Regions from separate parts of the Paenibacillus glufosinatiresistens genome, predicted to be linked through region 1. Evidence: predicted binding sites of a transcription regulator. Region 1 holds the regulator's gene; each other region holds the start of a gene.

Region 1 (8,174 bases):
CTTGCCGGTCGGTTTGTGCGTCAGAATAGAGGAATCCATTCCGATACGTTCCACCAGACCCTTAGCCAGAACGGATTCATCCTCCATATTGTAGAGCTGGTATTTCAGCGAGGAACTGCCTGCATTGATTACGAGAATATTCATATCCGGTCACCGTCCTTGTCGTACTGGAAGAAGCCCTCTCCCGATTTCATGCCGAGCTGTCCCGCGCGCACCATCTTCTTGAGGATGGTCGAAGGACGGTATTTCAGTTCGCCGTATTCGCGGAACATCCGCTCCAGAGCGGCAAGTACGGAGTCCAGACCGAAACGGTCGGCCATTTCAAGCGGTCCGTACTGGAACTGGTAGCCGATCCGCATGGCGTCGTCGATGTCCTTGGCGGAAGCTACGCCTTCCTGAAGAACATGCATCGCTTCGTTGATGAACAGACAAATAAGGCGAGATGTTACAAATCCCGGGGATTCGTAAATCATAACGCCCTTCTTCTCCACCACATCGTCGACAAAAGCCTTGGTGTTCTCGAATGTTTCTTCGGACGTCTTCAGACCGCGGACGATTTCAACGACGTTGACCTTCGCAACCGGGTAAATGAAGTGCATGCCGATGACGCGCTCCGGATACATCGTGGAGCTGGCCAGCTCGGTCAGACTGAGCGTGGAGGTGTTGCTGGCAAGGATAATATGGCTCGGACATACCTGGTCAAGCTGGTTGAATACCGCTTTCTTGGCTTCCAGGTCTTCCGTAATCGTCTCGATTACCATGTCGCAGGCGCTGAGCTCCGCGAAGTGGATTACCTTCTGGATGCGGCCGAGAATCAGTTTCTTCTCCGCCTGGGTAATGGCCCATTTCTCAAGCTGCTTGTCGAGGCTGGTCTCAATCATGCTGTACGAGTATTCCAGCCGCTCCGGCGTCTTCTCCACGAGAAGAACATCCAGGCCCTTGGCCGCCAGCATTTCGGCGATGCCCTGGCCCATGGTTCCTCCGCCGATGACGCCGATCTTTTTAAAATTCATAAAAAAGCCTCCATCCTTTCGGTATCTCTTTATATAATACCCTGAGTGAGCCGACATAATAGCACACACTCCGACATATAATAATATCTTAGCATGCCTGAAAAGTAAAAAAAAATAACCGGCATAAAGATTTATGCCGGCAACCGAACGCTGTCACGAAATTGACAACGAAATTGCTCTCCGGAGAGAACTTCTTCCTTCATAAGAATATCCAGGGAATATTCGAATACCGGACGCTTACTCTCCAGCAGATTCCGGGTCCGCGCGGTGAGCTCGTCCAGGATCTTGCTGTTCTCTCTCATCAGCTCTTCCGTCGTCACCATATCCAGCTTGGCAATGCCAAGCGACGTCAGACCGGACTTCATCATCATCTCCACAATGTTCAGAGCCTGGTCAAAATCTCCCCGCGAGCCCGTGCTCCGCCCGCCGTAGAACATTTCTTCCGCGGCCGCGCCGCCGAGCGCGATCATGATCTGCTCTTCCAGGTATTCCTTCGTGTAGAGATACTGCTCCTGCTGCGGGTTATGACGCACATAACCGAGCGCCTGTCCGCGCGGAGTCAGCGTAACTTGGCTCACACTGCCGGGACGGAGCACTTCTGCCATAATGGCATGGCCGAGTTCATGGATGGCTACCCGCTTCTTCTCTTCCTGGTTGGTCTCGCGGTCGGTCTTCTCGCCCATCATGACCTTGTCGATAGCCATCGCCAGATGGCGGTGTTCAACCTGGGTCAGATTCTCGCGCATCATATAGATGGCGGCTTCATTCATGACGCTCTCGAGCTGGGCGCCCGAGAAGTTGTAGGCTTCTTCCGCGATCTTGTCGAGATTCACACCGGAATGCAGCGGTTTGTTCTTCGCATGCAGCTCCAGAATGGAGCGGCGTCCCTTCTTGTCCGGCAGATCGACCTGAATGTGGCGGTCAAAACGTCCCGGACGAAGCAGCGCGCTGTCCAGCATTTCCTTGCGGTTGGTCGCGGCAATCAGCAGGATGCGCGGCGTATCGGAATTATAAATCCCGTCCATTTCGGTGAGCAGCTGGTTCAGCGTCTGATCGTACTCGCGCTGCTGCCCGCCTTCGCGCTTGCCTCCGATGACATCAATTTCATCAATAAAAATAATGGCGCTCTGCTTGTTCTCCTTGGAGGCCCGGGTCCGGGCTTCCTTGAACAGGTCGCGGATGCGGCCCGCACCGACGCCCACATACATTTCAACGAACTCACTGCCCGACGCGGCAACGAACACGGAATTCGTATAATGGGCCGCGGCCTTCGCCATCAGCGTTTTGCCCGTTCCGGGAGGCCCTGTCAGCAGAATGCCCTTGAGCGGGCGAATCCCGAACTTGCTGATCTCTTCATGCCGAATCAGAAAATCAAGCGCTTCGCGCAGCTCCTGCTTCGCGTTGTCCTGTCCGCCGATCTCCTCGAACGTCAGCTTCGAAGGGCCGTTCTTCTTGCGTTTCTTCTCGGCGCTTGCGCCTACGGCAAGCCCGCCCCGCATCTGTGTAATGAGGAGCAGCGCTCCGATCATTCCGGCGGCCACCAGGACGGGAATAATATTAAGTCCCATAAAAGCGAGAAAAATCACCAGCACCGGCACAAAGCCGATCAACGCTTCCTTCATCCATTTAGGCATTGGTCCAAACCCCCATTGTATCGGATTCGCGCGGCAGAATCACAAATTTGCTCTCGGTGCCGTTCCACAGGCTGACATAGACATTGCGGTCATCGATATCCGTCTCTACCGTGATGCCCTTGTACTGACCGGACAGTTCTTCCAGCGTCTGCGGGATCAATGTGTACTTGCGGCTCTCCATGGCTTCGGCGACGCTGAACATCGCCTTGTCCCAGTATTCATCCAGCTGTTTGCCGGAATGCTGCTCGACATCGAGCTTCAGCGTCCGGCTTCCGATTTCGGACTTGCCTTCGCTGTTGATATATTGAACCAGGTCGCGAAGTTTCGTTCCCGGCTGCAAATCGAGTTTCAAAAGTACCTCATGGCGGTTAATAGTAATGTGGGATGACTTCACTCCCTCATAGCGGTCAACGATGCGCTGGAGCGGTTCCTGAACGGCATAGTGGCGATACAGAAACCATCCGCCGAACAGTACGGCTACCGACAAGAGCGACGTCAGCAGAATGGGGACAATACGCAGCTTCACAGGTTACGTCCTCCTTTAATGAATGTGAAAAGAAAAGGCCCCGGGTACATGCCGAGACTCGTCCGAAGCGGCATGTGTTTTGTCATGCCCTAATACAACAAGTAGTATATCATAGGTGTATATACGCGGCGAAATATAATTGTGAATATATTTAAAATTTTTTATTTCCAATTTCGCCTTTTTCTTATATCGGAAGCAAGAGCCGCAGCGATTAGCGCTGCGGCTCTTGAATTTGAAATCTCTTCTTCTGTCAGAATGATATACCGATCTATCTATAGATCGTATATCGCGATTTACCGATTCGGGAGCGCGTACGGTTCGCCGATCGGCTCTCCGTCCGCAAAGCGATAGAACTGATAATAATAGCGGCCCTCCATTTTGTAGAACGCCTGCCATACATATTCCCCGTAGTAGACGCCCGGCAAGAGACGGCGGATATCCGCACGCGGAAGCGCCGAAGCGATCTTGGAGCTCATTTCGCCTCTGGACAAGCCGGAGGACGCATCCTCCGTATGTACCGGCTCCCCGGAAGGCTTCCCCTGCTCCGTGAACTTCACCCATACCAGCTTGCGCTTGCCGTTCTTGTCGTCTCCGGTCACGACCCAGTAGATCGAGTCGGCGTCCCAGACCGATTTGTCGCTGCGGACGACCTTCGTCAGCCCCGCCGAGGAGCGGGCCGCATTTTCGGCCAGACGCTGCTCCTTCCGCTGGTCGTTCAGCACGTAAGCATAAAAAGCATATAGAGCTGCGGCCAGCAGGATCAGGACGACAATCCCCAGCGTGACCCATTTGCGCTTCGTTCTCAAGCTGCCAGCCTCCTTGCCCTACCGGTTCAGCAAGCCTTCAAAGGCTTCCTGGGCCTCGCGGCGGATTCGTTCTTCGTCCAGCGTCAGGCATTCGCCGTTCTTAACCAGCTGCTTGCCGTCCACCCACACATGCGCAACATCCTTGGCTGACGCCGAATAGACGGCGTGGGACAGCAGATCGCTGTGCGGCAGCAGATGCGGCTGGTCGATATCAATGGCAATGAAGTCCGCTTTCATCCCGGGAGCCAGACGGCCTACGCGCTCCAGGAACAGCGAAGCGGCTCCGTACTCGGTGGCCATCTTCAGCGCTTCCGCAGCGGGAACGGCCGTCGGGTCGCCGCTGACACCCTTGTGGATCAGCGCCGCCAGACGCATTTCCTCGAACATATCCAGGTTGTTGTTGCTTGCCGCTCCGTCCGTACCGAGCGATACCGGCACTCCGGCCTTCAGCAGTTCGGGAACGCGGGCAATTCCGCTTGCAAGCTTAAGGTTGCTGCCCGGATTATGCGAGACGCCGACCCGGTGGCGGGCAAGAATCCCGATCTCCTCGTCGGTCAGGTGCACGCCGTGCGCGACAAGCGACGGGCGGGTGAACATGCCGAGCTTCTCCAGATGCGCAACCGGGCGCAGGCCGTATTCCGTGACGTTCTGCTCCACTTCGGCGCGCGTCTCCGACATGTGCGTGTGCATCGGCAGATCCAGATCATGCGCCGCCTGCACGAACTTCTCGATAAAGGCCGGAGGGCACGTATACGGAGAATGCGGAGACATCATGGCCGTAATCCGTCCATCGGCCCGGCCGTGCCAGTTGCGAGCAAATGCCACCGCTTCGGCCAGCTTCTCGCGCTGAACCTCTTCCGGACACAGTCCGATGGCGCCGCGCATCAGCACGGCCCGGATGCCGGACTCTTCGGCCGCCTCGGCCACCCGGTCCATATGATCGTACATATCGAGGAAGGTGGTAGTACCGCCCTTGAGCATCTCCAGGATGGACAGCGCGGTTCCCCGGTAGACATCCTCTCCGGTGAACTTGGCTTCCATCGGCCACATCTTCTCCTGAAGCCACGTCTGCAGAACCATATCGTCGCCATAGCCGCGAAGCAGCGACATCGCCGCATGTCCGTGCGTATTCACGAGACCCGGCAGGAACAGCAGCCGGCTGCCGTCCATGCGCTCTACGCCCTCTTCGGGCGCAGGAGCCTCCTCGCTGATGGATACGATGATATCGTCCTCTACCGTCATGTATCCTTGGAGGACGGGTCTGTCCGCTCCGGGTACGGCAAAATAACCGCCAGCTATCACCCATTTATTGCTCATTCGGCTCTTCTTCCTTTCCGTCCTGGAGATAATAGGCCAGACTCTGCAGGTCGGTTGTGAAATCCGCCGCATGCACCCGCACATAAGGGGGAGTCTTCAGGATCACCGGCGCGAAGTTCAGAATTGCTTCGATACCGGCTTCAATCAGCAGGTCCGCGACGTTCTGCGCCTCCTGGTCGGGAACCGTGATGATCCCGATGCGGATCCCCTGGCTCCGGACCGTCTCCTGCAGCTCGCTCATCGGCTGAACGGTCAGGGAATGGATCTTCTGTCCCACTTTGGGCTCGTAGGCGTCGAATACGGCGGTAATCTTCATCGTATCCTTCAGATACGCATTATAGTTCGACAGCGCATGGCCGAGATTGCCGGCTCCGACCAGCGCCACGTTGATCGGCTGGTCAAGCTTCAGAATATGGCGGATTTTCTCGATCAGATACGGAACGTCATACCCGATGCCCTTGCGGCCGAAATCGCCGAAATAGGCCAGATCCTTGCGGATCTGGGCAGGGTTGAGGTCCAGCTTCTGACCGAGCTCCTGGGAGGAGACGGTGGAAATTTCACGCTTGTTGAGATCATTGAGGAAGCGCAAATACACAGGTAGCCTGCGCACGACCGCTTCCGAAATTTTGTCCGATTTCATCTGGCGTTCCTCCTAAACAAAGTACAAGCGGTTCCTTGCATCTATACCTAAAGCGCGGCTGGTCCCATAATTCTAGGAACCGCCGCCCTCTTGAAGCCACTCTTCAATCCGGGGCACCATCTGGCGGGTCGTCATATGCTCCATCTTCGGCCCCGGAAGCGAATACAGGAAGTATTTCCCATAATAAGATTCAATTACTCTGGTATCATATACAATAACAATGCCCTTATCCCGGTTCGTTCGCACCAGCCGGCCGAAGCCCTGCTTGAAGCGGATGACCGCCTGCGGAACCGACAGCTTCATGAACGGATTCTTCTTCTGCGCCTGCAAAAGCTCGGATTTGGCTTCCACCAGCGGATGATTCGGCGGCTGGAAAGGTAGCCGGACAATCGCCAGGCAGGTCAGCGCCTCGCCCGGGATGTCCACGCCTTCCCAGAAGCTGCTGGTTCCCAGCAGCACGGTTCTTGCATTCTCCTGGAAGCGCCGGATCAGCTTCGTTCGGCTGCCTCCTTCGATGCCCTGCCCCAGCACGGCGATATCGGAGGCGGCCAGGGCATCGCGCAGCGGTTCATAGACTTGGCGCAGCATCCGGTAAGAGGTGAACAGAACCAGCATGCGTCCGCCCGTGGCGGCCGCGGCTTCGGAGAGCGACTGAACCAGCTTCTCCACGAATACCGCATCGCCGACACTGCCCTTCACACTCGGAAAATCGCGCGGGATCACCAGCAGCGCCTGCTCCCGGTAACGGAACGGCGAGGGAAGCTGCGCAGTCAGCAGCCGGTCCTGTTCCGCCGCAGCCCCAAGCCCCAGATTGTCAATCATGTACTGAAAAGATTTATCCACGGTAAGCGTCGCGGAAGTCAGCACAATCGCTTTCTTCTTGTCGAAGAACAGCTCTTTGAGCTGTCCGCTGACATCGACGGGAACGGCGTACATCTGAAGCGATTTGGCGCGGTATTGGCCGCTTGCCTCCAGCCAGTAGACCGTCTTCTCGTCATCCAGCGCCATAAAGAAACGAACCTGCTCCCGGATCGCGGCCAGATCCTTGAACAGCCCGCCGACATCGGTCACCAGGTTGTCCGCCGAGGATTGGCCCTCCTGCTCGCGCATTTCCGTAATCATGCGGTCTCCCTTGCGCACCGCTTCGCCGAGCGCAAGATGGAACGCATCCGCAAGCGTAACGAGCTCCTCCCAGCCCTTCGGCCGTCTGCCGGGCTGAAGCCGCAGCACAAGCTGGCCGGCCTCGCTCGCGGAAGCGTCCGACTGCGACGGCATCAGCGCGAACAGCCGCTCGCTGAGCTGGTCCCAGTTCTCCTTCACCGTCAGCAGATCGGGATAGATGCTGTCGATGGCAGCGGTCCATTCGGAGGCCTGTTCGCTTCCGGCGGACTGGAGCGTCTGCCGCAGCGCAGGGAGCTGGCCGTTGCGGCTGTCCTTATACAGCCGAAGCAGGGTATGTGCAAGAGTGAAATGCTTCATGTGCATGCCCAAATGCTTCCCGGCTACGTCCTCCAGATGGTGCGCCTCGTCGATGACGAGATGCTCATAGGACGGCAGAAGCTGATGTCCCGCCTTCACGTCCGCGAACAGCTTGGAGTGGTTCGTAACGACCACGTCGGCATTTCCCGCCTCGTGCTTGGCACGGTGATAATAGCATTTGCGGAAGAAGGGGCAGGACCGCCCCTGGCAGGAATCGGTATCGCTGGCCACCGTCTCCCAGAAGTCGCCGCCCCGTCCGCCCAGGTTCAGCTCTTCGTCGTCGCCGGTCTCCGTCCGCGTCAGCCAGACGAGCATCTGGGCGGCAATCAGCGCATCTTCGCGGGGACCCGCAAGGTTCTGATTGATCCGCTGCTCGAACTTGCGCAGACAGAGATAGTGCCCTCTGCCCTTGAAGATGGCGGCCTTGAACGGAAACGGCACGGCTTCGGTCAGCAGCGGAAGGTCGCGTTCCCGGAGCTGGTCCTGAAGATTGATGGTATGTGTGCTGACCATAACCTTCTCACGGTTCCGGACACTGTGGTAGATGGCGGGAAGCAGATAACCGAGCGACTTGCCTGTTCCTGTTCCGGCTTCGATCAGCAGATGCTTCTCCTCTGCGAACGAACGATGGACCTCGCCGAACATCAGGTCCTGGGCCTCACGGCTCTCATAGCCCGGAAGGATCGTCTGCAGCCGCATCTTCACATTCTCCAGAAAGGACTCGAAGGTCTCGTCTTCCAGCGGATTCAAATGGCTGTC
Region 2 (8,174 bases), on a different contig from region 1:
ATTCTCTATACCATCGTGGACCCGCGCATTAAAGGATCGAGGTGACCCCTGTATGAACCGAAGAATCTGGACAAATATCGGACGGGAGCTGCGGGAGAGCCGCTGGGGCATTGCGGCCCTTGCGCTGCTCGGCGTGCTGGTGCTGGGCGCGCTGCTGGCCTTTCTCTCGCCGTATGACCCCAATCAAATGAATGTGATGGACCGGCTGCAGCCGCCGGGAGCGGACCATTGGTTCGGAACGGATGAATACGGGCGCGATTATCTTGCCCGGGCGCTGTACGGCGGACGAATCTCGCTGCTCGTCGGCTTCTCCGCCATGCTGGTCGCCTCGCTGATCGGTGTGACGGTCGGGGTGATCAGCGGCTATTTCGGAGGCTGGGTGGATTCGGTGCTGATGCGGATGCTGGATATTATTCTGTCTATCCCGTCGTTCCTGATTCTGCTGCTGCTCAGCGTCTTTCTGAAGCCGAACGTAATCAGCCTGATTCTGATTATTGCTTTTCTGATGTGGATGAACATCGCCCGGGTCGTCCGCGCCGAGACGATGACGCTGAAGGAGCGCGAATATGCGCTCTACGCCAAGGCCTCCGGCCAGAACACGCCGGGCATCATAGTGAAGCATATTCTTCCCGGACTGATCCCGACGATCATTGTCGGCGCGACCAACAGCATCGCCTCGGCGATTCTGATGGAGTCGTCGCTCAGCTTCCTGGGCTTCGGCATCCAGCCGCCGAATGCGACCTGGGGCAGCATGCTCAACAGCGCGCAGGGCTCGATGGCCCAGGCGCCGTATCTGGCGGTGTTCCCGGGGCTGCTGATTCTGTTGACGGTGCTCTGCTTCAATGTGCTGGGCGATATTCTGCGGGTCGGCTTCGAGCCGAAGCTGCTGAAGCGATAAGGAGGAGACGCAAGATGACTGAGCCTTTGCTGTCCGTAGACGATCTGAAGGTCTCCTTCCGGACGCGGGATGGAGAGAACGAGGCGGTGCGGGGAGTCAGCTTTCATATGGAAGAAGGCGAGACTCTCGGCATCGTCGGCGAATCCGGCAGCGGCAAAAGCGTGACCGCCAAGTCGATCATGGCGCTGATCCAGCCTCCCGGCCGGATTGCCTCCGGCACGGTAAAGTACCGCGGCCGCAATCTGCTGGAGCTGCCGGAGAGGGAATGGCGGCGGATTCGGGGGAACCGGATCGCCATGATTTTTCAGGACCCGATGACTTCGCTCAATCCGCTTCGCCGGATCGGGGACCAGATCACGGAAGTGATCCGGCGCCACCGCGGCTTGTCGAAGGCGGAGGCGGCCGAGGAGGCGGTCCGGCTGCTGGCCGATGTCGGCATTACGAACCCGCGCGAACGGCTGCGCCAGTATCCGCACGAATTCAGCGGCGGCATGCGCCAGCGGGTCGTGATTGCGATGGCCCTATCCTGCTCGCCCGAGCTGCTGATTGCCGATGAACCGACGACGGCGCTCGATGTGACGATTCAGGCGCAGATTCTGGAGCTGTTCAAGGATCTCCGGGAGAATTCCCGGACCGCCGTTGCGCTCATTACTCATGATCTCGGTGTGGTGGCACAGGTGTGCACGCGCGTGATCGTGATGTACGGCGGACTGATTATGGAAGAAGGCAGCGTAGAGGATATCTTCCGCCGCCCGCAGCATCCGTATACGCTCGGACTGCTGCGTTCGCTGCCCAAACGGGGAGCGGAAGGACGGGAGCGGCTGACGCCGATCGAAGGCTCGCCGCCCGAGCTGCTGAACCCGCCGCCGGGCTGCCCGTTCCGGGACCGCTGCCCGCATGCGTTCGCGCGCTGCGTGGAGCGGCCGCCGGCCTTTGAGCTGGGCGAGGGACACCGCTCCGCCTGCTGGCTGGCCGAGGAGATGGCCGCCGGTGTCCAAGCGAAGAGCGGGACGGCAGCTACGACAGATAAGGAGCGTGCGGCCGATGGCAACCGGGAATAAAGAAGTGCTGGTGGACGTCAGCGGGTTGAAGAAGCATTTTGTTGCCGAACGCGGACTCTTCGGCCGCCGGGAGAGCGTGCTGAAGGCCGTCGACGGCGTCAGCTTCCAGATCCGGCGCGGCGAGACGTTCGGGCTGGTCGGAGAGTCGGGGAGCGGCAAGTCAACGGTCGGCCGCTGCCTGCTGCGGCTGTACGATTACACCGCAGGCGAGGTGCGGTTCGGCGGCCAGCCCATCGGCGGGCTGGGAGAGAAGGCGCTGAAGCCGTTCCGGCGGCGGATTCAGTCGATTTTTCAGGATCCGTATTCGTCGCTGAACCCCGGGCTGAATGTGCTGGAGCTGATCGCGGAGCCGATGAAGATTCACGGCCTGTACCGGCCCGGCAAGAGCCGGGAGGAAGTGGTGGCGCTGCTGGAGAAGGTCGGCCTCAAGAGCGAGCATCTGTACCGGTATCCGCATGAATTCAGCGGCGGCCAGCGGCAGCGCATCTCGATTGCCCGCGCCCTGTCGGTGCGGCCGGAGTTCGTCGTCTGCGACGAGCCGATCTCGGCGCTCGACGTATCCGTGCAGGCCCAGGTCGTCAACATGCTGGAGGATCTCCAGCAAGAGCTTGGCCTGACCTACCTGTTCATCGCGCATGATCTGTCGATGGTCCGGCATATTTCGGACCGGATCGGCGTCATGTATGCGGGCCGGCTGGTCGAGGTGGCGGACAGCGATGAGCTGTACGACAATCCGCAGCATCCGTATACGCGGGCGCTGCTGTCGTCCATGCTGGAGCCCGATCCGACCGGCAGCGGCGAGCGGGTGCTGTTCGACCGCCGCGCGCTGTGGTTCGAGGCGGGGGAGGGCGGCGAGCTTCGCGAGGTTGCGCCGGGCCATTGGGTGGCGGACTACCGCCAATAAGGCAAGAGAATCGGCGGCGGCCTGCCGCGAAGGAGGAGAAGAGAATGACGGAGAGCATCGGGAACGGAAGAAGCGGAGCGGCTGCCGGGACGGAGGGCCCGGTCAAGCTGTCGCAGTGGGACGCGCTGCTGCTGGAGTCGTTGCGCAGCCGGGGCTGGAGCAGCGAAGAGCTGATTGCGCGGGTGCGCGAAGGAAATCTTCCCGCAGACGACAGCGAGTTCGAGTTCGACTACCGGCGGCTGACGGAGCTGGAAGCCGAGAATCCGGAGGCGTACCGCCGGGCGGTCGTCTCGGGCTACCGCATCAAGTACAACACGATCCGGGGCATCCGCAGCTGGATTCAGGTCGCGCTCGGCCGGGAGCCGGAACTGGAGCTTGAAGAAGGCAAGGAAGCGGTCCGGGCCCGGCTGACCGCCGCCCAGGCGCAGCGGCTGGAGGAGGTTCTCTCTCCGGGCTGGCGGATGGACAGCGGCCTAAAGGCCGGAGCGGCTGCGGAGGAAGCGGTCGGGGTGACAATTGTCCCGGAGCGGCCGGAGTAACCGGATAAACGGAGTATTCGGTGGAACCGAAAGCGATAAGGATACCCCTTGGAAGCCGAGCCGGCAACGGCTCATCAGGCGGACAGGGGGTATATTTGTATAGAGGGAAATACATCTGGAGGTCTTCGTTCATTGAAATGATTTCCCGTACGTTATATCCTTGAAGACAAGAACGTTAATGGACAGGGAGACTTTGGAAATGGATAAAGAGGCGGATTTACAGCGCGAGCTTGAGCATCTGCGGGGCGCGCTCGGATATGATTTCATGGCGATTGCGCTTCCGGAGCCCGCCGAGGAGCAGTTCGTCATTAAATGGAGATATGCCGCCGGCAATCTCAATGAACGCTATCGGCGAATCGTACTGCAGACCGGCAAGGGAGTGGCGGGCATCGTCTTCAAGACGGGCAAGCCGATGTGGCTGCCGTCCGTGCAGGAGGCGATCAGCGACGAGAACCTGTTCCACTATCCCATCATCAATCTGGAGAAGCTCAAGAGCCTGGCGGCTGTTCCGCTGTGGAACGACGCCCGCGTGGCGGGCGTCCTGCTGGGCGGCTTCCGCGAACCTGAGCGGGTCACCGAGAGCCATCTGGAGGAAATGCTGAAATGGGCCAAGAAAGGTATCGGAGACTTCAACGGAAAGGAATGGATGTCCAATTGACGGCCAAGGTGGATGCGGATACGCTGAACCGGCTGACGGGCCTGCTGTTCGCGAACAGCCGGGAAGCGATCATACTGGTTGACGGCTCGGGCGGAATTGTGGCGATGAACCGGGCCGCGGAGGAAATCATGGGACCTGCGGTAACGCAGGAGCTTCACCGGCTTCAGGAGCGGGCCATCTGTGAAGCTTGCCGGGGCTATACAAGCGAGACCGAGCTGCGCACCTGCGCCGATTGCTACCTGAACGCGCCGGATACGTCGAACTTCAGTTCTTTCCAGGTGTTTCTGGAGACCGGGGGAAAAGGTCCCGAGCCGTATACGGCTTCCTTTCAGCTGATAGATCCTGAACGGGGCATCCGGGCCTTCATGCTGCGCAACCAGACCCGGCAGTATCAGGCGCAGGAGACGTATTACCGGAACAAAATGATCAAGCATGTGCTGGAGGCCCAGGAGAACGAGCGCCGCCGGATTTCCCGGGAGCTGCACGACAGCGTCGCCCAGGAACTGATGAGCGCGATGGTCGATCTGCGTGTGCTGAAATATATGACCCAGGACCAGAGTCTGATCGGCAAAATGCAGCAGACGGAGGCCGTCCTGACCCGTCTGCTCGGAGATATCCGGAACTTGTCGGTGGAGCTTCGCCCCGCAACGCTGGATGACTTCGGCCTGGAGGCGGCCTTCCGCTCGCACTTCAAGCGCCTGGAAGAGAATTACGGCTTCGGCGTCGAATTCGTCTCCGAGCTGCCTTGCCGCCGGTACCCGAGCGAGATCGAGACCGTGATCTACCGCGTCTGCCAAGAGGCGGTGCTGAATGCGATGAAGTATGCGCAGGTCGACGAGGTGCGCGTCACGCTGACCGAGAACGAAGGACGCCTTCGGCTCACGGTCTCCGATGACGGGGCGGGCATGACGCCCGGCGCGGAGCCGTCGGGGACGGGGCTTGGCCTGTACGGCATGCGCGAGCGGACGGAGCTGGTCGGCGGCAGCTTCACCCTGGATTCGCGCCAGGGGCGCGGAACGACGATTACAGCCGAAGTTCCGGCCGCCGGAGATTGCCTATGAAGATTGTAATCGCGGATGACCACGCCATTGTGCGGAGCGGATTTACAATGATTCTGAACTTTCAGCCCGATATGGAAGTGATCGGGACGGCGGCGGACGGAGCCGAAGCCTATGCGGCTGTGGCGAAGCTGCGCCCCGACATCCTGGTAATGGATGTCAGCATGCCGCCCGGCGAGAGCGGGCTGGTGGCGACAGGGAAGATCAAGGCCGATTTTCCCGAGACCCGGATTCTGATACTCACCATGCACGATGATGAGGAATACCTGTTCCATGTGCTCAAGAACGGAGCGTCCGGCTATGTGCTCAAGAGTGCGCCCGACGAGGAGTTGCTGCTCGCGATCCGGACCATCTACGAAGGCGGCACCTACATCCATCCGAAGATGGCCAATTCACTGGTGCGCGAGCTGTTCAGCCGGACCGAGACTTCCGGAAGCGCCGGGGATGATACGTTCGAGCAGCTGTCGGTGCGGGAGCTGGAGGTTCTGCCGCTGATTGCCAAGGGCTACGGCAACAAGGAGATCGCCGAGAAGCTGTTCATTTCCGTCAAGACGGTAGAGGCCCACAAAGCCAAGATCATGGGCAAGCTGAATCTCAAAAGCCGTCCGGAGCTCGTCGAGTATGCGCTCAAGAAGAAGCTATTGGACCGCTGACGGAGAACGGATTTGTACATTCTGCAACAAATTTATGGATATTGTGCGGCGGATGAAGGACTTCAACCGCTCGAACCAAGCGCCTGTTGTGCGGAACAGGCGCTTTTTGGCGTCCGCTTAGAGGGGGATAGGGACCCTTAAGGGTTTTTTGCCCCGACAAATAGAAGTTTCCCTAATAGGATCGGCTGCCGGAAAGTGGTACCTTGAAAACAAGAGAAGAAAGTGAAAAAGTTCACAACCTTACATGATATGTTAGCTAACAAGCAGGAGGGGAACCAAGTGGAAAAAGAACGTCTGGTACTCGTCGGAAACGGTATGGCAGGGGTTAGAACCCTGGAAGAGATCCTCGATCGAGATCCCGCGAAATATAAAGTGACAGTGATTGGTGAAGAAGCTTACACGAACTACAACCGGATTATGCTCTCCAATGTGCTCCAGAACAAAATGACGGTCGAGGAGATTATCACGCATCCCCGCGAATGGTATGAAGAGCATGGAATCGAACTGATCCACCATGATCCGGCGGTCGATATGAATACCGCGGACAAGACCGTTGTGACGGCAAGCGGCCGCACCGTTCCTTATGATCTGTGCATTCTGGCGACAGGCTCGCGTTCGTTCATTCTGCCGATTGAAGGATCGAATCTGCCGGGCGTCCTCGGCTTCCGCACCATCGACGATACGGTGGCGATGCTGGAGATGGCGAAGCAGTACAAGAAGGCCGCGGTGATCGGCGGCGGTCTGCTCGGTCTGGAAGCGGCCAAGGGGCTGGTCGATCAGGGTATGGACGTTACCGTTATTCACCTGGAGAAATGGCTGATGGAAGTACAGCTCAACGAACCGGCCGGCAACCTGCTCAAGCGCGATCTGGAGAAGCAGGGCCTGAAGTTCCTGATGCAGAAGAAGACCGTCCGCATTACCGGCGACACCCGCGTAACGGGACTGGAATTCAGCGACGGCACCACGCTCAAAGCCGATCTCGTCGTCATGGCGGCCGGCATCCGGCCGGAGACGGCGCTGGCGCGCAAGGCGGGTCTGGAAGTAGAACGCGGCATTGTCGTTGACGACTATCTCGCTACGAGTGCTCCGAGCGTCTACGCCGTCGGCGAATGCGCGCAGCACCGCAGCCGGGTCTATGGCCTCGTCGCCCCGCTGTTCGAGCAAGGGCGTGTGCTTGCGGACGCGCTGACGATGGGCAAGGGAGCGCCTTACCAGGGCAGCACGACGTACACGTCGCTGAAGGTATCGGGCTGTGACCTGTTCTCGGCGGGCATCATCCGCGAGGAAGAGGACGTGCAGGCGATTGAAGCGCTGGACGGATTGGCCGGAAGCTACAAGAAGATTTTTGTCAAGGATAACCAGGTTGTGGGCATTGTTCTCTACGGAGATACCAGCGAAGAGAACCGCTACCTCAAGATGCTGACCCAGAAGCAGGATATCTCGGGACTCACTTCCGTCTCGCTTCTCTCGGCCGGCGGCTGCTGCGGCGGCGGGGCATCTGCGGACAGCGTTGTGGACTGGGCGGATGAAGAGACGGTCTGTGGCTGCAACGGGGTCACCAAGGGAACCATCGTGAACGCCATCCAGACCAAAGGGCTGACTTCGGTAGCCGAAGTAACCAAGGCGACCAAGGCCGGCGGCTCCTGCGGCAAGTGCAAGGGCATGATCGACGAGCTGCTTACAGCCGTGATCGGCAAGGATAAGGTGGTAGCGAAGAACGGCATCTGCGGCTGCACGGATTTGAGCCGGGATGAGATCGTTCTGAAGATTCATGAAATGGGCCTGATGACTACGCGCGAAGTGTATGAGAAGCTCCAGTTCCGCAATCCGGAAGGCTGCTCGAAGTGCCGCCCGGCGATCAACTTCTATCTGAACGTCGCCTTCCCGGATGACCATCTGGACGAGAAGGAATCCCGCTTCGTCAACGAACGGATGCACGGCAACATTCAGAACGACGGCACGTTCTCGGTCATTCCGAGAATGCGCGGCGGCAAGACAACTCCGGAGCAGCTTAAGAAAATTGCGGAAGTTGCGGCGAAATACGATGTGCCGCTCGTCAAGATCACGGGCAGCCAGCGCATCGGCCTCTACGGCGTGAAGAAAGAGGATCTGCCGGAAATGTGGGAAGAACTCGACATGGATTCCGCATCGGCATACGCCAAGGCGGTCCGTTCGGTCAAGACCTGCGTCGGCGCGAACTTCTGCCGCTTCGGCACCCAGGACTCGATGGGGCTCGGCATCAAGCTGGAAGAGCGTTATGAATACATCGACACGCCGCACAAGTTCAAGATGGGCGTATCGGCCTGCCCGCGGAGCTGCGTGGAGACGGGCGTGAAGGATTTCGGCGTCATCGGCGTCGAGAACGGCTTCCAGATCTATATCGGCGGCAACGGCGGTACGGAA
Region 3 (8,174 bases), on a different contig from region 1:
CAGACGGTAAGCCAGGAACACTTCGTCCACATAGCGTCCCTTCAGATAAAACTCCTCGCGGAGGCGGCCCTCTTCCTCAAAGCCGCATTTGGCATAGAACCGCAGAGCCGGCTCATTGCTCGACAATACCCGCAGGCGAAGCTTGCGAATCCGCCGCTCGGCGGCAAGCTCCTTCATCGCGTCCATCAGAGCGGTCCCGAAGCCGCGGTTCCGCAGCTCCGGATGGACGGCGATATGGATTTCGTAGACATGCCGGTTGCTGGCCGTTCCGCTGGGACAGCCGAAGCCGAGGTATCCGCAGATTCTTCCCCGGTCCACGGCGACAAGCTGCGAACCCGGAGGCGCATGGAAGCGAAAATCCTCCGGCGACTGCCATACCAGCGGCGCAGGAGCGGTCGAATCGTTCCAGACGGCATGGTCAATGCCGATCAGCTCCCGGGCATCGCGGAATTCGGACAGCCGGATGCCGGCGGTTAGCGGTTCAGGCAATCCTGGACGTTGACGCATCATGAGTATTCTCTACCTGCCTCTCTTTATGCTGCTTCTACCAAAATCCCCGGGGAAGCAGCCGGGCCTCCCCTTGGCATTCATCCTTATCCGGACGTCCGTTCCGATCCGGCCGCCACCCTGCGGCTCCCCCGCAGCCCCCGATTTACCCAGGCATGGAGAGCAAAGAATCCGACCGACAGCACCGCCATCGCGCAGGCCAGCCACGCTGTCGGCGCGAGTCCGCCTTCATCGTACAGACTGCCCATGAAGAGCGGTCCAAGCACCCGGCCGACCGCCCCAATCCCGCCGCTGAGCCCGAGATAGAACGGCGCGCCCTGGTCGGCGCGTTCCGAGATAAAGGCCGGCATCGCGGGAGAGATCAGCATCTCGCCAAGCGTCGCCAGCACCATGGCCAGCAGCAGTCCCGGATAGGTCGGAATCGTCAGGATGACGACATAGCCGGACAGATAGAAGACGGCGCTGGCCGTCATCTGCGCAGTCGAGGTCGAAGCGCAGAGACGCTTGATCAGGCTGACCAGCGGCTGGGCAACGAAGATCAATACGCCGTTGAGCGTCCACAGCAGACCGTAAGCCCGCTTCGGCCAGCCCTCCGATATAATGAAGGGAGAGACGCCCGTGTTCCAGATCGAGTTGCCGACCAGAAGGAACAAGGAGCCCAGCGACATATACAGATAGAGCCGGGTGTTGCCCATCAGCGTCCAGGTCGAGGCGGTACGCGGCTTCGTCTGCGGACGCGGTTCATCTGCCGGTGCCTCCGGCTCCGCCGAACCCGGACCGATCCGCCGCAGGTAGAAGAAGAAGAATGCGGCGAAGGCAGCCGTGGTCACCCCGTTCAGCGCAAAGCTTGCCAGATAGGACACATCGGCGAGGAAGCCGCTGAGCGCCGTTCCGATGGCCACGCCGATATTGTTGGCGACATAGATCGTATTGAACAGCTCCGCCCGGCGGCGCGGAAAGCGAAAGCCGATAAAGGCTTGAATCGCCGGCATCGACAGCCCGTTGAACAAGCCGAACAGCCCCATCGCGCCGACCATGAGCGCCCAATGGCCGCTGACCGCCGGAATGGAGAACAGCGACAGGGCGGTCAGCGACAGGGCGCCGACGATCAGCCGGTTCACGCCAAGCTTATGATACAGCGAACCGCCGAGAAGCTGGCCGAAGATTCCGCCAAGCGATTGAATCAGAATAATGAACCCGGCGTCTTTCATGCTCCGGCCGAGTTCGTCGAAGACATACATGCTGACCAGCGGCCACATCAGCGAGCTGCCGACGGCGCTGATCAGGCTGGCGAGCAGAAACAGCTTGATCTCTTTAGGATAGTCATTCAGAAACTTCATTTGGCTGGTGTCCCCTATTGGTTGGTCTGTCATTCTCAATCTATCCAGTATTGCTTGATCGGAAGAAGAGGGCAAGCCTTTACATTGACGCTGTGAAGCAGTACATCCCATTCATTGTATAATCGCCCGGCTTATGAAGCAAAGACTTCTAAATTTGCTGTGAACCTCATGTTTCAGCCAAGACTTGCCAGGGTAATAAGGAATGAAGCAAACCCTTTCATAGTCGCCGTAACCCTACCGGTTTCGTTCCCCCGAGCCGGCTGAGTTCGGCGATTTTTTTGCGGGTTCATATTCTTCCGGTATGCCAAAAAGCTCTATCCCGAATCCCGGGATAGAGCCGTATGTCCATTTCGCCTCTCCTTGAATCCGAGGGATTAGGCGTGCTTCTTGACGCTCGCCGGCGCCGAGCCTTCTACCGGCTGCAGCGTTGCACCGTCCTTGCGCAGATAGGCGTTCCAGTAGGCCGCCGCTACGAAGATGGCCCCGCCTGTCAGGTTGCCGAGCCACACCGGCGCGAAGTTGCCGAAGTATTCGCCCCAGGAATAATGGCCCTCGAAGATGGCCGCCGGAATCAGGAACATGTTGGCAACAACGTGCTGGAATCCGATGGCGACGAACGCCATGGTCGGGAACCAGATGCCAAGGATTTTGCCGCTGAAGTTATCGGCGCCGTAAGAGAGCCAGACCGCCAGCGCTACCAGCCAGTTACAGCCGATGCCGGATACAAATGCCTGAAGGAACGTGGCGTCCAGCTTATGGCCCGCCATATCGACGACTTTGTCCAGATAGACGCCATCCGAGGTCAGGCCGACGACATGGCCGAAGAAATAAGCGACGAACAGTGCGCCGGCCAGATTGGCCAGCGTAATCAGCACGAGATTCTTGACGACTTCCAAGAGTGAGATCTTGCGGGACATCCAGGCCAGCGGCACGGCCATCATATTGCCGGTCAGCAGCTCGCCGCCTGCGAGCAGAACCAGGATCAGACCGACCGGGAATACAGAGGCTCCGATGAAATTCGCAATCGAGCCCCATTCCTTCGGCGCGCCTGCAATGACCCGGATATCGAGCAGGAAGCCCAGCGCAATGAACGCGCCGCCGAGAAAGCCGAGAATCAGGACGGTCAGGAGCGGATTATGCGCCTTCTTGATGCCGTTCTCAACCGTCACTTCCGCAATTTGCTGCGGTTTGTTGTAAGCCATCGTACTATCCCCTTCTATAATTACTTAAAATTTTTCCTTTTATGCCTTCTGCCTCATTTTAACCCGGAGCCTCATACAATAACGTGATAAATATCACGTTCAGAAAGAGTAAGTGAAAATTTTCACCAACACGTCAAAAAAGCACAGCGCCTGCCCGCACATGCCCCGCTTCGCCTTGTTCCGATCTGCCTTCTTCTCGGCTCGGAGCACCTCCGTCAACGCTCCGTCCGGGCACGACGCCATAACAAAAGGCCGTCCGGCAGGTGCCGGACGGCTGTGGTTAATCGTCACTTCTCTCGCTTATTTCGTTCCGACAAGCTCTTTGGTCTCGGTCTTCGCGCCCGTCTTGGGCAGCGCCTGCAGCCCGGCCGTGTTCAAGAAGTTCCACGGCTTGTTGTAATGCGGCTGGAAGAAGAAGTCGATGAAGGCGAGCTGGTCTACGGTCATTCCGTTCTGGATGCAGACGGACACGGTATTGATCGACTGCGTCAGATCCATCTTCGACATGATCTGGGCTCCGAGAATGCGGCGCGTGGACCGCTCGAACACGACCTTGAGCTGCACCTGCTCATGCGTCGGCATGAACTCGGGCCGGTAGTTGTCGGTAATCATCACGGCTTCGGCGTCGATGCCTTCCGCCTTGGCGGCATCTTCCGTAAGGCCGGTGCCGGCAATGTTGTCCTCGTAAATCTTGATGCCCGATGTTCCTTGAGTGCCCATATAAGGAATGGTCTCCGCAACAAGGTTGCGGGCAACCAGCGTACCCATCCGGACAGCGTTGGTCGCAAGCGGGATATAGGCGCTTTTGCCGGTCGGGTTGTAATGGATGGCGCAGCTGTCGCCGGCGGCGAACACATCGGGAGCGCTGGTCCGCATGAATTTATCGACAAGGATTGCACCGTTCGGCAGCATTTCGACCTGGCCTTTCAACAGCTCCGTATTTGGGCGGAAGCCGATGCAGAGAATAACCAGATCGCTCTCGTAGCGTCCCTTGTCGGTCAGGACGGTCGTCACTTTGCCGTCCTTGCCTTCAAATCCCGTCACTTTCTCGCCCAGCGCAAGCTTGATGCCGTGATCGCTCAGGCTCTGCTCAATCGGGCCGGTGAACTCGGCGTCCAGGTATTTGCTCAGAATCCGCTCTTCGGCGTCAACCAGCGTCACTTCCTTGCCGTTCATCTGGAAGGCTTCAACCAGCTCAACGCCGATATATCCGGCGCCGACTACCGTGATTCGTCTGACGCTCTGCGCTTTTTCAATAATCGTATTGGAATGGTTAAAGTTCTTGGAGAGCAGAATGTTGTCCAGCTCCATCCCCGGCAGCTTCGGCACAATCGGCCACGAGCCGGTTGTGACAATCAGCTTGTCGTAGGTATCGCCGAATTCTTCCCCGGTCACCAGGTTCTTGGCGCGAAGCGTCTTGGCCTTCGTATCGACCATCGTGACTTCATGCCGCATCTTGGTCTTTACGCCAAGCTCGGCCAGCTTCTCCGGCGAAGAGTAGAACAGCCCCTGCGGGTCCTGAACGACGCCCCCGACGTAGAGCGCGATGCCGCAGGACAGGAATGAAATATTATCATTGCGTTCGTAGACCGTGATCTCCGCTTCCGGGTAGAGCTGTGCTGTATTGACAATTGCCGCGGTGCCGGCATGGGTACATCCGATAACTGCTACTTTCATGATTTCTTCCTCCTCCAAAGGGTTGTTTCGTGTCTGATGTGATATTTTTCACTTTATGCACTTATTATATTGTGACATATATCACAAAGCAACTGTTTTTGTGCTTGTTTTCACAATGTTCACATTTACGCAAGAAATCTGCAAGCTGCGGAACCCTTAGAGAAACGACCTGAAGGATAGCGTTCCCCGAACGGCCGCCAATTATGAAGAAGCACAAAAAGCCCCGCAGCGCGCGACGCGCCGCAGGACTTCCCGATTGCTGCTGATGCAGAAATTGCCGCTTCTCCTAAGACAGACCGGCGATCCGCCCGTTCTCATCCACATGCACGGCTTCCGCCGCCGGCTTGGCCGGAAGACCGGGCATCGTTACGATGCTGCCGGTAATGACTACGGCGAATCCGGCCCCAAGCGACAGCGTAATATCGCGAACCTGGACCGTGAATCCTTCGGGAGCCCCGAGCAGACGGGGCTGATCCGAGAACGAATACGGCGTCTTCGCCATGCAGACCTGCAGCTTGTTCAGTCCAAGCCGCTCGATCATGGCCAGGCTGCGTTTGGCCGCCGGACTGAAGGCCACCGAGGACCCCCGGTAAATCTCTGTCACAATCTTCGTGATCTTCGCCGGAATGTCGAGTTCGTCTTCATACAGAGGAGCGAATGCCGCCGGCTTGCCTTCATCCAGCAGCTTCATTAGGGCCGCGGCCAGCTCCTGGCCTCCGGCGCCGCCCTCCGCCCATACCCGAGAGAGCGCCGCCGGGACGCCCAGCCGGGCGCAGGCTGCCAGCACTTCCTCCACCTCGGCCGGATGATCGCCCTCGAAGTGGTTCAGCGCCACCAGCACCGGAACGCCGAACTTGCCGAGATTCTCCACATGCCGCTCCAGATTCGAAAGTCCCGCCAGCAGCGCCGGCCGGTTCGGGGCATACAGCTCTTCCTTTCCCGCTCCCCCGTTGTACTTCAGGGATTTCACCGTAACTACGAGCACCGCCGCCGAAGGCGCAAGACCGGCCTGACGGCATTTGATGTCCATGAATTTCTCGGCGCCAAGGTCGGCGCCGAAGCCCGCTTCGGTTACAACGACATCGCCCAGCTTCAGCGCATAGCGGGTTCCGATCACGCTGCTGCACCCGTGGGCGATATTGGCGAACGGCCCCCCGTGCACGATGACGGGCGTTCCTTCCAGCGTCTGAACGAGGTTCGGCTTCACCGCTTCCTTCAGCAGCGCCGTCATGGCATCCACCGCACCCAGCTTCTCGGCCGTTACCGGACGCCCGTCCCGGTCATAGCCGACCAGCATCCGGCCGAGCCGTTCCCGCAGGTCCGCAAGATCGCTGCACAGACACAGCACCGCCATGATCTCCGAGGCCGTCGTAATCTGGAATCCGCTCTCCCGCACCGGCCCGTTGCCGTCTCCAAGTCCGGTGACAATGCTCCGCAGACTGCGGTCGTTCATATCCATGACGCGTTTCCAGACAATCCGCTGCGGGTCCAGACCGAGCGCATTACCCTGGAACAAATGGTTGTCGATCATGGCCGCCAGCAGATTATGCGCCGACGTCACCGCATGAATATCCCCGGTAAAATGCAGATTGATCTCGTCCGCCGGCACGATCTGCGCCCGGCCGCCGCCGGTTGCTCCGCCTTTCATGCCAAGACACGGACCGAGAGAAGGCTCCCGCAGCGCCGCCACCGTCTTGACCCCGCAGGCGTTGAGCGCCTGGGACAGCCCGATGGTAGTCAGGGTCTTGCCTTCGCCGGCCGGGGTCGGATTGACCGCCGTTACCAGTACCAGCCGTCCGTTGGGCCGGTCCTTCAGCTCTTCCCACAGCGAGGGCGCCAATTTGCCCTTGTATTTGCCGTACAACTCCAGATGTTCCTCCGAAATTCCCGCTTGCGCGGCCACTTCCGCAATTCGCTTCATCGTCTGCTGTTACCCTCCTGCCGCCTGATCCGGCGTCCTTGTCTTACCCGATCTTCCCCGAAGAGGACGGTGGGCGTCAAGGTTTATTTTCATAGACGGACCGGCTCTCCCTGCACCGGCCAGCGCAGCAGACCCTTGACGCACAAGAAAGAGGCGCAGACCAGCTGCGCCTCTCTCCTTCTGCCCAGGATGCCTTGGAGCATCCGAATCGTACAAGTCCATCCATCAGGAAGACTGGGCCAGCTTCACCAGCAGGTGAGCCAGCTTGTGCCGCTCTTCCTTCGTGCCCAGCTTCCACAGCTCCAGCAGCAGCTTCTCTTCACTGTTGCGGGGCTCCTCGTGGGCCGCCAGATAATCGGCTACCTTCTCCGCCGCCACGGCGAGCTGCTCCTCGCCGAGTCCGATTTTCTCCGCGAGGTGAATGCGCTTGCTCAAATATCCCTTGAAAGACTCGAAGTTCTCCAGAATCGCATCCCGCTGTTCCGGCTCAATCCGGTCCAGCGTCTCCTTCACCCGGCCGACTTCCACGCTGCCGTCCTTGCTCACCATATGATTATGTTCGGACATTGTGAACTCCTCCTTCCGGATTAACATCCGTAGTTGTCCACTACTTAACCGGAGGAGAAGAAGGTGAATCAGACCGGCTCCTTAAGCGAACAAAAGGCTCCGCCTCTGGGGCGGAGCCTGGCTCGTCCCGCTACTTGCTGGCCGGGACCGCATTCTCGTATTCCTCCAGCGTCAGCCCGCCGGAAGCGATGATTCCCGCCGCCTCCGTGCCGACATACCGGATATGCCAAGGCTCGTACTTGTAGCCGGTGATGCTCTCCTTGCCCTCGGGGTAACGGATAATGAAGCCGTATTCGGAGGCATGCTCCGCCAGCCATTCCGCTTCCTTCGTTCCGGCAAAACAGCTCTCGGCTGCGCACTTGCCTTCGCTTCCCGACACGTCAATGGCAAGCCCCGTCTGGTGCTCGCTGTACCCGGGAACCGCGCTGTAGGTCCGCGCCTTCTCTTCGCCGTCGCGCGCCGCATAGGCGTTGAACAGACTGCGCTGCGTCTTCTCCGAACGGTAGGCCGACACGCCGGCGAGGTAGACCCCGTCCTTCTGCGCCGCGCCGAACATCCGCTCCAGCGCCTCTGCCGCTTCCTTGCGCATCATCCGCTTCTCGATCTTCTCCTTGAAGAGGAACCGGACCTCGGGATAGACCAGATCATCCGGACGGTATTGGCCCGGCAGGCCGTACTGCTTGTTGACCATCACCGTTACGCTGTCCGGATCGGTAACGACCGACTGCGCTCCTCCGCCGGCGGCGGAAGAGGGCTTGGACGAAGGAGAGGCCGCGGGCACCCCGGCCGGCGACGGAGCGGGCGCCGCCGTCCCGTCCGGTCCGGACGAAGCAGCCGGGACCGCCGAAGCCGGAAGCGGCGATAAGGACGCTTCCGGCGGCTGGGTGGATTCGGCGCCTGCGCCGGTCTGCACACCGGTTCCGCCGCCGCCGTCGCGGTCTGCCCACTCCGACGGAAGGC
Region 4 (8,174 bases), 190 kb from region 1:
TTAACTTTCTTGGACCATTTTCCTTTGACAAAACCGCGCCAGCCCGGTTTGACATCCTGTACTTCTTTTTCAATCACCGACATGCTAAATCCCTCCATATATTTATATGATTTGTAGAGTACGCGGGCTTGAAGGAAAATCCCGTGTCTCGCGATCCCACGTTGTAACAAATTTCACAATAACTTTTCCAATCGGGACCTTATATAAACATTTTAGTTTACTTTCCCAGTGAAGACTGTGATAAATATCACTATTATGCGATTTTTAGTGATATTTATCACGCCTTTTTGGGTCCCAATGGAATTGGCGCCCGAAGGCGCCAATCAGTGTGTCAGTTTAGTTCTCGAATCTTCCGTAGAAGGCATTGCGGTATACGTCAGCCAGTTCGCTAACAAGCGGCAGCTTCGGATTTGCAGTCGTGCATTGGTCTTCAAATGCGCGGTCAGCCAGGTAATCTACACGCGATTCAAAGTCTGCTGCATCAAAGCCCAGAGCCTGGAACGACTCTTCAATGCCGAGCTTCTTGTTCATTTCGCGGATGGCGTTGATCAGGCTTGTTACGCCTTCTTCCGTTGTACGGGCCGGCAGTCCCAGGATACGGGCGATTTCGGCATACCGTTCGTCGGCCACGAAGTGGTTGTATTTCGGGAACGAAGCGAACTTCGTCGGTTTCTTCGCATTGTAGCGGATAACATGCGGCATCAGGATGGCATTGGTACGGCCGTGAGCGGTGTGGTACTGGCCGCCCCACTTATGAGCCAAGCTGTGGTTGATGCCCAGGAATGCGTTCGCGAATGCCATACCGGCCAGGGTCGAAGCGTTGTGCATCTTCTCGCGGGCTACGCGGTCACCGGTCAGAGCCGATTTCTCCAGATTGGCGAATACGAGCTGGATGGCTTTGATAGCCAGACCGTCCGTGTAGTCGCTGGCCATTACGGATACGTAAGCTTCGATGGCGTGTGTCAGAACGTCCATACCGGTATCGGCAACGGCGTTCTTCGGCAGGCTGTATACGAACTCCGGATCAATGATGGCTACGTCTGGTGTAAGCTCATAGTCAGCCAGCGGATACTTGGTGTTGCCTCCGCCAGTCTTGTCGGTAATAACTGCGAAGGAAGTTACTTCCGAACCTGTACCCGAAGTCGTCGGAATAGCTACGAATTTCGCCTTAACGCCGAGCTTAGGATACTTGTAGACGCGTTTGCGGATATCCATGAACTTCTGCTTCAGGTTGTTGAAATCTTCGTTCGGGTATTCGTAGAACAGCCACATGCCCTTGGCAGCGTCCATCGGCGAACCTCCGCCCAGTGCGATGATGCAGTCCGGCTGGAACCGGTTCATCATGGCAGTTCCCTTCTCAACCGTTGTCGTCGAAGGATCCGGTTCAACTTCGGAGAACACTTCGATGGCAACCGGAGTCTGCCGCTGACGGAGATAATGTTCTACTCTTTCTACATAGCCCAGTTTAACCATCATCGGGTCAGTGATGATTGCTACACGGGTAATGTCAGGCATTTTGGCGAGATATTGAGTGGCGCCTTTTTCAAAGTAGATTTTGTCCGGTACTTTAAACCATTGCATATTCACGGTACGACGATTCACCCTTTTCACGTTGATCAGGTTGATGGCAGTAACGTTCTGCGATACGGAGTTGCGTCCGTAAGATCCGCAGCCCAGGGTCAGCGAAGCGATGTTCGTGTTATAGATGTCGCCGATGGCACCGTGTGTCGATGGCGAGTTCACGAGAATACGTCCGGTCTGCAGACGGTGGGAGAACTTCATGATTACTTCTTCGTTGTTGGAGTGGATCGCGGAGCTGTGGCCCATGCCTCCGAATTCAACGATCTGTGCCGCACGCTCAATACCCTGATCGGCATTCTTGACTTTGTAGCAAGCCAGTACCGGGCTCAGCTTCTCGGCGGACAGCGGGAATTTCGGTCCTACGCCTTCCAGTTCGGCTACGAGAATCTTCGTTCCGGCCGGAACCTGGATGCCGCACATTTCGGCGATCTTGACAGCGGATTGACCGACGATAGCCGGGTTAACGGCACATTTCTCGGCGATCATTGCGCCGCTTGTCAGCTTGGCAGCTTCTTCCTTGTTCACGAAGTAGCAGCCGTTCGCAATCATCTTCTTCTTCACTTGGTCGAAAATAGCTTCTTCAATAATAACAGCCTGCTCGGATGCGCAGATCATGCCGTTGTCGAATGTCTTGGACAGGATAATGTCGGTAACCGCCTGGTCGATGTCGGCGCTCTTCTCAATGAAGGCCGGAACGTTGCCGGGGCCTACGCCGAGAGCCGGTTTGCCGCAGCTGTAAGCGGCCTTGACCATTGCCGAACCGCCAGTTGCCAGAATCAGCGCAACGTCCTTGTTGTTCATCAGGGCGTTGGTCTTATCCATGGTCGGCATTTCGATCCATTGGATACAGTTCTCAGGGGCGCCGGCCGCTACTGCTGCGTCATGCAGGATCTTCGCTGCTGCCGCGCTGCACTCTTGCGCCGACGGGTGGAAACCGAATATAATAGGATTACGTGTCTTAGCTGCAATCAACGCCTTGAACATCGTGGTGGATGTAGGGTTGGTTACCGGTGTGATACCCATTACAATGCCGACCGGCTCGGCAATCTTCTGGAAGCTGTCGTAAGGGTTATCTTCAATAACGCCTACTGTCTTGTCGTACTTGATGCCGTGCCAGATATATTCCGTTGCAAAGATGTTCTTTGTGATTTTGTCTTCGTATACGCCGCGTCCCGTTTCTTCAACCGCCAGTTTCGCCAGATACATGTGCTTGTCGAGCCCGGCCAGTGCCATAGCATGTACGATCTTGTCGACTTGCTCTTGATCCAGGTTCATGTAGGCTTCCTGCGCCACCAACGCTTTATCTACCAAAGTCTGAATATACTCTTCAGCGGTAGGCTGCTTTACTTGGGCGGCCACTTCATTCTTAACTGCCATGTCTCTCGTCCTCCTGTAAATTTGTGGTTGTTTCTCTCTACACATTGATCATAACACAGCTTCTCCGTCTTGTATAGTGAAATCTTTCACAAAGTATAAAATTTTTTTGCTTTCTTTTCAAAGCGCTTACATTTTAGTTTCCGATACGTTTACTTCTTCCTCTGCAACGGCAACGTATGATAACTCTTCCGGCTCGGCCCTTCTCCAGCGTACCTTATCGGGGTGTTCCATAGTACGCTCCCGGTTCCCAGGCATTCCTCTCATCCGTGGCTGCATCGTCTTTCGGCCACCTTGATTTTGCACCCTTATATAGAAGACAAAATCCTGTTCATGCGTTGGCGGGGGAGATTCAACTCGACAGAATGGCCGGTCACCGCGCCCTGCATTAGTGAAAATAATCACAATGTTGAAAAATCGACACTTTTTCCGTGTCTTTTGTCACCCATTATGAGGAATTTCATGTATAATTAATTTAAAATTTACTGAAAAACTGAGGGAATAAAGGGGATGTCGATTATGAACGACCATTATAATGTTATCGAAGCCCACGGAAACACCAACTGTTTCTCCGAACAGAACTTCAATCGGCTGCTGGTTACCATGAAAGAACGCGTTGTACCGGAAGGCTCTCACCTGTTCTGGGAAGGCGATTATTCCGATAAGCTATTCTATATCAAGCGGGGGCGCGTCAAGCTGACCAAGTCAACCGACGAAGGCAAGGAACTTATTCTGTATATGTACCAGACCGGCGATATGGTAGGCCAGGCCGATCCCTTCTTCAGCACCAAGCACAGCTTCACGGCCGAAGTGATTGAAGAAAGCGAAGTCGGGGTGATTGAGCATAAGGATCTGGAAATTCTGATCTGCCAGCATTGCGATTTTGCCATCGACTTTATGAAGTGGATGGGCATTCATCACCGGTTGACGCAGACCAAGTTCCGCGATCTGATGATGTACGGCAAACCGGGAGCGCTCTGCTCCACGCTTATTCGCCTCGGCAACACTTACGGCGAGAAGAACGGCGACTCCATTCTGATCAACAAAAAGATCACGCATACGGATCTCTCCAACATGATCGGAGCCACGCGCGAAAGTGTGAACCGGATGCTCAGCGACCTCCGCAAGAAGGACGCCGTCGAGTATGAGAACGGCATGATTGTCATCAAAGACCTTGGGATGCTCCAGGATATCTGCCACTGTGAACTTTGTCCCAACGAAATTTGCCGCATCTAGTTCTTTCGGTTATTACCCCCTACTCACCTCAGTGAAACGGACCGTTTCAAAAAATCCGGCGCCCTTATCGGGCGCCCTTTTTTTGTCCGGTTATTTCCCCTCCTTAACGGGGTACTAAGAATAGAAAAGAGCCTTTGATTTATGCTAAATTGGATAAAGCGTCAAAAGACCGACCATCTTAATCTGCGGACTATGAAGAAGAGGACTGGTGAACCATGCATAATTACGATTTCTCCCGAGTCGCCGCCGCATCGCCTGAAATGCGGGTCGCCGACTGCGAGTTCAACACCGCACACATTCTGGAAGTCATAGACCAGGCCGAAGCCCGCCAGGTCGAATACCTGGTCTTTCCGGAGCTCTGCATCACCGGCTATTCCTGCGGGGATCTGTTCATGCAGCGGAGACTGCTTGACTCCGCCAAGGATTCGCTGGTGCGGATTGCCGAGGCAACCGCAGGCAAGTCCATGATCGTGGTTGTCGGACTCCCGCTTGAAATCCGCGGCCGCCTGTTCAACAGCGCTGCCGTGCTCCAGAACGGCTCAATCCTCGGGGTCGTGCCGAAGACCTGCATACCCGGCTACAGCGAATTCTACGAGCCACGCTGGTTCGCCGGTGCGGAAGAGCTGGAAGCCTCCGAGCTGCTGATCGGCGGCCGCCGGATTCCGATCGGCGCGGATCTGCTGTTCGTCTGCGAGAATGAGGCCAATCTGGTCTTCGGCGTGGAAATCTGCGAAGACCTCTGGGTGCCGATTCCGCCGAGCAGCCGGTTGGCCCAGGCCGGCGCCGTCATGGTCTTCAACCCGTCCGCCAGCAATGAGCTGGTCGGGAAGGCGGACTACCGGCGGCAGCTGGTGGCCAGCCAGTCCGCTTCCTGCGTGGCGGGCTATGTCTATGCCGCCAGCAACACGGGCGAATCGACCACCGACGTCGTCTTCGGCGGTCATTCCCTGATTGCCGAGAACGGCCAGATGCTGGCCGAATCGGACCGTTTTACCCATGAGAGCCGTCTGACCGTAGCCGATCTGGATATTTCGCGCATCCACTTCTCCCGGATCATCATGGGGACCTTCCGCGGCGGGTACGGCAGCGGAGATTACCGCGAGATCGGGTTCGCCGATCCGTCCGTCCGGAATGCCGAGCCCCGCAAGCTGGAGCGCCGCGTGGTGCCGAATCCTTTTGTGCCGGGCAATCCGGAACTGCGGAATGAACGCTGCCAAGAGATTCTCGCCATTCAGACCTCGGGCCTCATGAAGCGCATCCGCCATATCGGAACGAAGCAGGCCGTCATCGGCATTTCCGGCGGTCTCGATTCCACGCTTGCCCTGCTCGTAGCCGTCCGGGCAATGGAACAGCTGGGCCGCCCGGCAAGCGATGTCCTTGCGGTTACCATGCCGGGCTTCGGCACCACGAACCGGACCTACGATAACGCGGTCGGCTTGATCCACGCGCTCGGCGCGTCGATGAAGGTGGTCGACATCAAGGCAGCCTGCCTCCAGCATTTTGCCGATATCGGCCATGATCCCGATGTGCATGACCTGACCTACGAGAATGTCCAAGCCCGCGAACGCACACAGATTCTGATGGATCTCGCCAACAAGAACGGCGGCATCGTAGTGGGAACGGGCGACCTCTCCGAGCTCGCGCTCGGCTGGTGCACGTACAATGGCGACCACATGTCGATGTACAGCGTGAACTCCGGCATTCCGAAGACGCTGATTAAATTCGTCGTTCAGTGGTACGCCGACTACGAGGCCGACGAGACGGCTCGCAAGTATCTGCATGATATTATCGCGACCGGCATCAGTCCCGAACTTCTGCCGCCGTCCGCGACGGGAGAAATCGTTCAGCTGACCGAGAACATCCTCGGGTCCTACGATGTGCACGATTTCTACCTGTACTACATGCTGAGAACAGGCGCTCCGCCGGCCAAAATTCTCTATCTGGCCGAGCATGCCTTCGAGGGGACGTTCCCGCGCGAGCAGCTGCTGGAATGGATGAAGGTGTTCTACAGCCGCTTCTTCTCCCAGCAGTTCAAGCGCTCTTGTCTGCCGGACGGGCCGAAGGTCGGTACGGTCAGCCTCTCTCCACGCGGCGACTGGCGCATGCCAAGCGACGCTTCGGCTGCGCTGTGGCTGAAAGAAGTCGAGGCGCTCTAGAGGTAAGGGTACTCTAGAGATAGAGATGCCGGCATTTCCGCCCGCAACCTCAAAGTCCAAAAAAGATCCGCATCTTCCCTCGGGAAGGTGCGGATCTTTTGCATGCAGAGCCGTAAAGCTCAGGTATACTGGCAGTGGAAAGGAGAATGGATGGCAATGAAAATATTTCTGAAGCTGAATGGCTTAGCCCTTCTCTACGGAATCGGGTGCTGGATTCCCGCCGAATTGTTCGTCAATGTGTACCGTATCCAGCGGATTTGGAAGCTCCAGCATACTTATCTATTCATCTGGTTCCTGGTGATTTCGGCTGGTCTCGCAGGAACGCGGCTGGTCTATGCGCTAACCGAGCGCTGGCTCGGCCACACCCGGCTTAAATATCTGCTGATGCTGCTCTGGATTCCCTATTTCATCCTCCTGATTCTGGGCTTCGCCGAGCTGTATCCCATTCATGATCCCGCCGAGGTTCCCCTTCCGGCCATCGGCCTTGTCCTTATCGCCTGGTGCATGGTTTACCCGTTCTGCATTGCAGCAGTCAACGCGGCTGTCGATATCCGCCGAAGCCAGGCTTAACGCTCCAACAGAGCAATCTCCACTCCCACTTCATCCTGCGGCCTCAGCTTCATGTCGATGCCTCCTGCCAGCAGCAGCTTGCCGTTGACCTTCAGCTTCCAGGCCCACTCCCCGGACGGCATATAGCCCTCGACTTCACCGATGCCCCGGCCGTTCTCGTCCAGGTTCACGGCACCGCTATGAAGGAGCAGGCTGCGAACCGTCATCTCTTCCGCATACGGGTACACGTAGCTGTGGCTAAGCTCCTGACGCTCCCTGCCGCCGCTGACGGAGAGCAGCACGTACTGCCCGGTAGAACCGGAGTTCTCCGGTTCGGCAGACAGCGTCAGGTGATCGCCCGGCGCCAGCTTGCGGTCCCAATCGTCCGCTTTCAGCGGGTCGCCGTTCAGCTTGAGGCGCCAGGAGAGGCCGGGAACCAGAGTGATTTTGCTGACCCCCGCAATGCTTCGGCCGTCATTCGAGAAATGGGCAACCCCGCTCTCGGACAGCAGGTCGCGAACCGTCATGCCTTCCCGGTACAAGTCGCCCGGCCGCAGGCTCCCGCTCTCTTTCAGTGTGCTTCCGTTCACTTCGTAAGAGAGGGTCGGGCGGATATTTCCCGCCGAGCCCGTCCCTTCGTTCTTGTTCGTATCGTTCAACGAGCAGCCGGCTGCCCCCAGCAGCAGAAGCACCAAAAGGCAGAGGCCGGCAGTCTTCCGTATCGGGTTCATCTCTGGTCACCTTCCTACAAAGACCGGATCCAGATAAATCCGCTCTCCTCCCGAAGGCTTCAGGTAGGCGCCAAGAGCGATGAAATCCAGTCTGCGCACGTATACTCCCGTCATCCATCTGACCTGCACGCTCCCTCCCTCCGATTCATAGCGAACCGTAGGCGCCGGGAGCCATTGCTGAAAAATCCCAATTCCGCGCGTACTCCGCGGACGGCACTCATAGGGACGGTCATGGAGTCCGCTTCTACTCCAATAAGTCGGAACCAAATAAGCGGCGATATCGGCCAGTTCCTCCCCGTTCCAGAACAATTCGTCCCGCAGGAGCGGGTGAAGCAGCATCGTCTTCTCGAACTGCGACCACACGGAAGCCTGAAGCGCCAGGCTGCACAGCTCTACCGGGCTGGAGAGCGGGTCTCTCTCAGGAACGCCGGCTCCGTCAGGGCCGATGGGCGGTGCGGCGATCCCGCAGCCGATGCATTTCCAGCCCAGGCTGCTCTTGATCCACTTCTGAAGCAGTGTTCCGGGTTCTTCACTCCCCGCTCCGTAC

Evidence for each region. The regulator Rex, encoded in region 1, represses fermentation and respiration genes when NADH is low (regulators of the CRP and FNR family bind a similar motif). The targets are predictions, from matches to a motif close to TTGTGAAATATTTCACAA.
Region 2: the regulator Rex is predicted to act here: its motif matches at 5,992-6,009, upstream of nirB (nitrite reductase large subunit NirB).
Region 3: the regulator Rex is predicted to act here: its motif matches at 3,160-3,177, upstream of RBI05_RS18630 (formate/nitrite transporter family protein).
Region 4: the regulator Rex is predicted to act here: its motif matches at 3,033-3,050, upstream of adhE (bifunctional acetaldehyde-CoA/alcohol dehydrogenase).

Annotation. Positions count from the first base shown of each region.
Region 1 is NZ_JAVFHT010000002.1:19,406-27,579, forward strand. It holds gene RBI05_RS03060 (acetate kinase) at 1-144, opposite strand, end outside; gene RBI05_RS03065 (3-hydroxyacyl-CoA dehydrogenase family protein) at 141-1,013, opposite strand; gene RBI05_RS03070 (AAA family ATPase) at 1,145-2,647, opposite strand; gene RBI05_RS03075 (hypothetical protein) at 2,640-3,173, opposite strand; gene RBI05_RS03080 (cell wall elongation regulator TseB-like domain-containing protein) at 3,467-3,979, opposite strand; gene RBI05_RS03085 (amidohydrolase) at 3,998-5,296, opposite strand; gene RBI05_RS03090 (redox-sensing transcriptional repressor Rex) at 5,286-5,936, opposite strand; gene dinG (ATP-dependent DNA helicase DinG) at 6,009-8,174, opposite strand, start outside.
Region 2 is NZ_JAVFHT010000030.1:2,442-10,615, reverse strand. It holds gene RBI05_RS18715 (ABC transporter permease) at 1-45, shown strand, start outside; gene RBI05_RS18710 (ABC transporter permease) at 53-898, shown strand; gene RBI05_RS18705 (ABC transporter ATP-binding protein) at 913-1,959, shown strand; gene RBI05_RS18700 (ABC transporter ATP-binding protein) at 1,943-2,863, shown strand; gene RBI05_RS18695 (hypothetical protein) at 2,908-3,402, shown strand; gene RBI05_RS18690 (GAF domain-containing protein) at 3,602-4,060, shown strand; gene RBI05_RS18685 (sensor histidine kinase) at 4,057-5,121, shown strand; gene RBI05_RS18680 (response regulator) at 5,118-5,771, shown strand; gene nirB (nitrite reductase large subunit NirB) at 6,051-8,174, shown strand, end outside.
Region 3 is NZ_JAVFHT010000029.1:17,020-25,193, forward strand. It holds gene RBI05_RS18620 (GNAT family N-acetyltransferase) at 1-510, opposite strand, end outside; gene RBI05_RS18625 (MFS transporter) at 594-1,847, opposite strand; gene RBI05_RS18630 (formate/nitrite transporter family protein) at 2,222-3,049, opposite strand; gene RBI05_RS18635 (FAD-dependent oxidoreductase) at 3,350-4,726, opposite strand; gene RBI05_RS18640 (formate--tetrahydrofolate ligase) at 5,013-6,647, opposite strand; gene RBI05_RS18645 (DUF3243 family protein) at 6,873-7,214, opposite strand; gene RBI05_RS18650 (M15 family metallopeptidase) at 7,345-8,174, opposite strand, start outside.
Region 4 is NZ_JAVFHT010000002.1:209,256-217,429, forward strand. It holds gene pflB (formate C-acetyltransferase) at 1-83, opposite strand, end outside; gene adhE (bifunctional acetaldehyde-CoA/alcohol dehydrogenase) at 337-2,958, opposite strand; gene RBI05_RS04030 (Crp/Fnr family transcriptional regulator) at 3,475-4,191, shown strand; gene RBI05_RS04035 (NAD(+) synthase) at 4,407-6,347, shown strand; gene RBI05_RS04040 (hypothetical protein) at 6,504-6,917, shown strand; gene RBI05_RS04045 (hypothetical protein) at 6,914-7,627, opposite strand; gene RBI05_RS04050 (hypothetical protein) at 7,634-8,174, opposite strand, start outside.